Regions from separate parts of the Erwinia sp. PME.40.26/001 genome, predicted to be linked through region 1. Evidence: predicted binding sites of a transcription regulator. Region 1 holds the regulator's gene; the other holds the start of a gene.

Region 1 (3,604 bases):
CAGAAACAGCGTGATAGCCAGCCACAGGCCGTGATTCCCCAGCCAGGGAACGCTGCACAGCGTCAGTCCAAAGCCCAGCGCGGCGACTGCCATACTGTTGCGCATCTCCCTGGCGCGGGTTGCGCCAATGAACATCCCATCCAGCAGATAGCAGCCCACGCCCGCCAGCGGCATCACCACCTGCCACCACAAATACTGGTCGGCAAGCTGGCGCAGCGGTTCAAGGGAGGTCAGTAGCGCGACAATGTGCTCACCCGCCAGGGCATAAAGCAGGGAGAACCCCAGCGCAACCACCAGAGACTGCCGACAGGCCGCATGCCACACGCTCAGTAACTGCCGGCTGTTGCGCGCACCATACGCTTCACCGGAACAGGCTTCCACCGCATAGGCGAAACCGTCCAGCGCGTAAGCAGTGAAAGTAAGAAACATCAGCAGTACGGCATTGACCGCCACGACGTCATTGCCGAGGCGTGCGCCAAACAGGGTCAGCGAGGCAAAGCAGACCTGCAAGAGGAGTGAGCGCAGCATGATGTCGCGGTTCAGACGCAGCAGTCGCGCCACATCTCCCCGCCAGGCCCTTAACATCAGGCGCAGCGACAGACCGCGCATCACCATAACCCGCCATACCAGCAGCAGTCCGACGATCAGACTGGTGTATTCCGCTATTGCCGTTGCCGCTGCGGCCCCCTGCACGCCCCACTTCAGCCCGATGACAAACCAGAGGTCGAGCACGATATTCACCAGATTGCCGACGACCAGCAGGATGACCGGTGCCCGGGCATACTGTACGCCAAGCAGCCAGCCCAAAAGCACAAGATTCGCCAGCGTCGCCGGCGCACTGAGCCAGCGTATTTGCATAAACAGTGCGGCCTGCTGCAGGACGTCATCGCTACCACCCGTTACCCCGAGCGCCAGGTGCGTAATCGGCTGCTTCAGCACAACAAACAGCAGCCCGGCACAAAGTGCCAGCAGCAGCGGCTGCATCAGCGCACGCGCCAGGGCCTGTTTATCGTTAGCGCCAAAAGCCTGTGCCGTCAGGCCGGTGGTGCTCATGCGTAAAAACAGCAACAGCATAAACAGGAAGCTGGTAATAGTCGTGCCAATCGCGACACCGCCCAGATACGTGGGACTGTCGAGATGGCCAATCACGGCTGTATCGACCAGGCCTAGCAGAGGCACAGTGATATTAGAGAGGATCATCGGCAGGGCGAGCCGCCAGAGGCTTTTATCTGCGGGGGTGAGCAGTGTCATCGGAGTCCATCAGCGAAAAACCCTCACTGACGATGCTGTGCGCCACTTAAGCAGCACACAGCATTTAGCGGGGAGTGAAGTACCGGTTACAGCCAGTTGCCGTTGCGGATCACACCGACAGCCAAGCCTTCGATCGTCAGCGTCTGCTGGCGCAGGTCAACGATGATCGGTTTGAAGTCCGGGTTTTCGGGCAGCAGTTGCACCGTATTCCCCTGCCTTTTCAGACGCTTTACCGTCACTTCATCGTCAATGCGCGCCACCACGACCTGGCCATTGCGCACATCTTCTGTTTTATGCACGGCTAACAGATCGCCGTCCATAATGCCGATGTCTTTCATCGACATTCCGCTGACACGCAGCAGGAAGTCTGCGCCGGGCTTAAACAGGTCAGGGTCAACCTTATAGTGGCCTTCAATATGCTGTTCTGCCAGCAGAGGTTCACCTGCTGCGACACGGCCAATCAGTGGAAGACCGTCTTCTTCTTCCATCATCAGGCGAATACCGCGCGACGCACCGGATACGATCTCAATCACGCCTTTACGCGCTAACGCTTTCAGGTGTTCTTCAGCCGCATTCGGGGAACGGAAACCGAGCTGCGCAGCAATCTCCGCGCGCGTTGGTGGCATGCCGGTTTGATTAATGTGGTCGCGAATCAGGTCATAGACCTGCTGCTGCCTTGCCGTTAGTGCTTTCATCCCGCCCCCTGGTTGTTTATACAGTCGACTGTGAGTATATACAGGTATTTAGACATTGAAAACCTAAAGTTGGGCGAAATGCCGTTTGTGGCGATTTTTGGAAAACTCATCGCAAATGCGGCACTAACAGCATGATCCAGACAAACATGGCCAGCAAGATAGCCAACAGTACCGCCGCAGACCCCATGTCTTTCGCCCGCCCGGCCAGCGGATGAATTTCACTGCCGATACGGTCAACGACGGCTTCGATGGCGCTGTTGAGGATTTCCACAATAATCACCATCACCACCGACCCTATCAGCAACACCCGGGTGACCGCATCGACGTCCAGCCAGACGGCGATGGCAATAGCGATAATGGCCGCCACGGCTTCCTGGCGAAAGGCCGCTTCATGCTGCCAGGCCGCGCGGATGCCTTTCCACGAGTAGCCAGCCGCTTTTATGATTCGTGTCAGTCCGGTGACATTATTTGCCATAATCAGGGAACCCTTTGAGAAGTTTAACGTCAATGAGTGGAACTACAGGTTTTTCAACACCACAGATTCTGTTGGCGCTTTCTGGTATGCTTGCGGCGCTTTGCTAACAAGAGGCTTCATGTTGTCTATGTCAGGTTGGCGTAATTTATATTATAACTTATTGAATCTGCCAGTTAAATTACTGGTAAAAAGTAAGGCAATCCCGGCTGAACCGGTTGCCGAACTGGGGCTTGATACGTCGCGTCCTATTATGTATGTGCTGCCTTATGATTCAAAGGCGGATCTCCTTGCCCTGCGTGAGCAGTGTCGCAAACAGGACCTTCCCGATCCCCTGGAACCGCTGGAGATTGACGGCACGGTCCTGCCCCGTCATGTGTTTATCCATGATGGCCCACGCGTATTCCCGTATTTTGTGCCGAATCTGCAGTCGGTCAAGCTGTTCCACGAATATCTCGACCTGCACCGTAACCATCCCGAACTGGATGTGCAGATGGTGCCGGTATCGGTGATGTTTGGCCGTGCACCTGGCCGCGAAGTTCAGGGTGACGATCAGCCGCATCTGCGGATGCTGAACGGCATTCAGAAATTCTTTGCCGTGCTCTGGCTGGGCCGCGACAGCTTCGTGCGCTTCTCGCCGATGGTGTCACTGCGCCATATGGCGACCGAACACGGCACCGATAAAATCATTGCCCAGAAGCTGGCACGCGTCGCCAGAATGCACTTCGCCCGCCAGCGTCTGGCCGCCGTCGGTCCGCGCCTGCCGGTACGTCAGGACCTGTTCAACAAGCTGCTGCAGTCCAAGGCTATCGCCAAAGCGGTAGAGGATGAGGCACGCAGCAAAAAGATCTCCCATGAAAAAGCCCAGCAGAATGCCGTTGAGCTGATGGAAGAGATCGCCGCTGACTTCTCTTACGAAGCGATTCGCCTGACCGACCGCATCATGGGCTGGACCTGGAGCAAATTATACCAGGGAATCAATGTTAACGGCGGTGAACGTGTGCGGCAGCTGGCGCAGGACGGGCATGAAATTGTCTATGTTCCCTGTCACCGCAGCCACATGGATTACCTGCTTCTCTCCTACGTGCTATATCACCAGGGGCTGGTGCCGCCGCATATCGCCGCCGGTATCAATCTGAACTTCTGGCCTGCCGGTCCGATCTTCCGTCGCCTGGGCGCCTTCTTT
Region 2 (3,604 bases), on a different contig from region 1:
TTTTAACGAGATAACTTAAGCCTGTGGCTGAGTTACAACGTCTTTGATGCCTTTAACTTCGATTTCTACGCGACGGTCTGGCGCCAGGCAGTCGATCAGGGCATTACGGCCTTTCACGCTGTCACAGGTGCTGCCGGTAACAGGGTTAGATTTACCCTCGCCACGTGCAGAGATCTTGTTAGAAGGGATGCCTTTAGACACGAGGTAGTCTACTACAGACTGAGCGCGTTTTTCAGACAGTTTCTGGTTGTACTGCTCGGAACCGATACGGTCGGTGTAACCCAGCACGACAACAGAGCCATCTTTCGGATCCAGGTTGCTCAGCTGAGTGTACAGCTGATCCAGTGCCTGCTGACCTTCTGGCTTCAACGTTGCTTTGTTGAAGTTGAACAGAACGTCAGACTTCAGGGTGAAACGCTTGGTTTCAACAACTGGAGCTGGAGCCGGAGCTGGAGCAACAACTGGTGCTACTGCATCATCCTGACCGAAACGGTAGGAAACGCCAACACTCAGCATTGAGTTATCAGGACGTGCACCAACGGTACCTGCGTCACCGATGTTGTTAACCCACTGGTAGTCCAGACGGGTTGCCCAGTTTTTGGTCACTGCATATTCAACACCAACCGCGGCCAGTGGAGAAACACCGGTGTCGTGGTCGCTGATGCGAGTGCCGTTAGCGTTCTGGGTGGAGTCTGCACGCCATACCATACCGCCCAGACGGGTATAAACGTCCAGGTCATCCATTACTGGGTAGCTTAATTTAGCTGCCAGCTGAACGCCCTGTGCTTTGAAAGCACCGTTTACGTTGTTGCCTTTGTTAGGCATACGGCCTAACCAGTCGTAACCCAGCTCGAAGCCCAGGTACTGGTTAGCCTGGTAACCACCGAACGCACCAGCACCAAGCTGGCTTTCATGCGATGGACCATCGTTATCTTGGTAACCGTTACCGTAGTAACCTTTGTCGTGGTACTGAGACCAGCCCAGTTTAGCACCGGTATACCAGGTGTCATCTTTAGGAGCGGCCTGCGCTACGGTAGCGAAGCCAGCCAGTGCCACTGCAATTGCGATAGCTGTCTTTTTCATTTTTGCGCCTCGTTATCATCCAAATAGGCAATGAGCTTTAATTTAGCTCTTTGGTTTAATCCTTCGCCGGGTTATGAAGCTCGATTATGACTCTTCCAAAAAATGGAGGTTATTGAGCACCCTGGCGAGCTAAAGTCTACAACGTACCAGCAAACTTACAAGTATGATGTGACGATGGTCAGCAAAAAAACAGGCTTTCATACACAATTTTTAACATTTCAGGGTGAATTCTTTGCCTCAAATGGGGTCTGAGAACGCAGCTAACCCATTGTCCCGCCGCGTCATAACATAATCAGGCGGTTATCTTGGCTCTGTGAGAGAAAAAGGCTGAGAAAAATCTCATTTTTACTTAATGATACAAAGTTGAGTGAATTCTTAGGCCATTTAATGGTCTGGTTGAAGGATAAATACTGCTTTCAGTACGCATAATGAGTCCTAACGCCTGGCCTGAACTGGCCGCTTCCTGCAATCGGATCCGGTCATTTTCTGACACGTCTTCTTCCAGCCATCCCAAAACCACACTGTAGTTACCCGTCTGCAACGCTTTGATCATTGCCTCTACCGTCGTGATTGCGCTGGAGTGAGAAGACTGCATCACTTTATCCAGCGGCAACCCGACACGCTGTAACCAGTCACGGCTCAATTTTTGCTGTGGGGTAAGCCAAAGCTGCCAGCGAGACTGCGTTCCCAGTTGCTGCAGCAGGGGCAACAGCAGCAATTGAGTCATATCAGGTTGATTCTCACTGTAGATCAGTTCGCTGATCAGGCCGTTAGCACATGGGGACGCCGCAGGGGCTGGCGTAGTAGTGTGCAGACTACGACGAACAGATTGAGATTTCAGAGAATGAGTACGCATAATGTCTTCGCTCACCAGTTGACTGTATGGATATACAGTATAGTCGCAGTGAGCAAAGATCAACCTTAATCTTGTTCTCCCATTGCTACGCACCTGAACGGTTCAGCGCCTGCCCCATGCTCTTTCTGCGGCGATCCTTTGCAGTTCTTTCACCCGACCAGCCTGTTCAGTGGGTGAGATGATGTTTGCGGGCGAAGGATTCTTCCCGATGTTCGTCAGGATTTTCTGCCGTATCAGCAAGGCCTGAATGGCTGTTGAAACTTCTGTGGTGGATAAGACTGTGTTCTGCCAGTGTCGCTTCCTGGCCCTGCGCAACAGAGGCCATAGCGAGAAGCAGGAAGAATAGCGTGATAATTTTTTCGTTCACTTTCATTGTTTCTCTCAGGTGAGCCAGTACGTTGTGACGATTACTATGCCTTCAGATTCGTCATGATTCGTCAGGCTAATTTAAACCCGTAGTCGGAACTGTGTGTATTAACAACGGATGTCACTCTTTTTATAACGCTGGCACGCCTGGGGGCAGATGCCCCTCCCCAATGAGGTATATTCCGCAGGTGATGAAGTAATAAAATTATACGATCGGTTAAGTATTATGTAACGACCAGGACAGTGACGATTTATTTAACGCTTCTTAACAGAAAACCGCGTTAGTCAGTGCAGTCAGACATCAGTGCGGTATTTCATGGCATACGAATGATAATAGAGTATTTTGATGTAACATATTGATTATTATGTTCATTTGATTTATTTGTGTTAATTTTTGTTTTTTAAATTAATCAATCGATTAAGTGTCATGCTGGCTGGTCATCTGAATGCGATTGGCCAGCATAATAAATGACAGGATTTGACTCAGCCTGAGAAGTGATGTTTTTCGTAATGCCTCGCAAAAATGCAATGTTATCCACGGAATGTTGATATATTCATTGAACCTGTAATCAGGATTGCCTATTTTCTGTGATGTGGTTTACGTCGGTACAGTGAGTTAATTCTGTAATAGTAGCAGGGGAGAATATGGATAATTCAAAGCGTAAAATAGCAGAAGCAAAAGAGCGGCTGGCTCCGCTGGGTGACGTTCAGTCCAGGACGCAGTTTGGTGGCTATTGTCTGGCCGTTGAAAAAACGGTATTTGCCGTGGTGGCTGAAGGCGAAATGTATCTGCGGGCCTGTGAACAGGTTCAGCCCTATATCGTTGAACGCAAAATGCAGCCGTTAAGCCTGAACAAGCGCGGTGTGCCGGTAGAACTGAACTATTATCGTGTCGATGGAGCACTGTGGTCTGACGACGAGCAACTGCTGGCGCTCTCGCATCTCTGCCTGCAGGGAGCGAGGCGTCAGCAGCAGGAGCGTCAGCGTAACCGCCGGCTGAAAGATTTACCCAATCTGGGGATAAGAATGGAGATGTTACTGCGGCAGGTCGGTATCACTACCGTTGACATGCTGATTCAGAAGGGGGCAAAACGCAGCTGGCTCCTCATACGTTCCTGCAATCAAAATCTCGGTTTACCCGTTTTATTTGCCTTACACGGGGCGATTGTCGGACGCCATCACGCTGCGCTCCCCCCGGAGGTCAAAGAGGAGCTGCGTGCCTGGTTCCACTACAACGTGGAACGGGAACAAAACAGACGGCACAAACAGAATTAGCCGCGCAGCAGGATCTGTTTTTTG

What was found. Region 1 encodes LexA, which represses DNA repair genes until DNA is damaged. Its sites were predicted from a motif close to TNCTGTATGTACATACAGNA; they were not measured.
Region 2: a site for LexA is predicted at 1,960-1,979, ahead of sulA (SOS-induced cell division inhibitor SulA). Genes of this name have one in related genera too.

What each region holds. Positions count from the first base shown of each region.
Region 1 covers NZ_JBVHNP010000015.1:28,825-32,428, reverse strand. The annotation lists gene dinF (MATE family efflux transporter DinF) at 1-1,251, opposite strand, end outside; gene lexA (transcriptional repressor LexA) at 1,338-1,946, opposite strand; gene ACZ3HG_RS22315 (diacylglycerol kinase) at 2,053-2,421, opposite strand; gene plsB (glycerol-3-phosphate 1-O-acyltransferase PlsB) at 2,549-3,604, shown strand, end outside.
Region 2 covers NZ_JBVHNP010000005.1:254,163-257,766, forward strand. The annotation lists gene ompA (porin OmpA) at 16-1,083, opposite strand; gene sulA (SOS-induced cell division inhibitor SulA) at 1,433-1,939, opposite strand; gene ACZ3HG_RS16170 (hypothetical protein) at 2,106-2,312, opposite strand; gene ACZ3HG_RS16175 (TfoX/Sxy family DNA transformation protein) at 2,951-3,580, shown strand; gene yccS (YccS family putative transporter) at 3,577-3,604, opposite strand, start outside.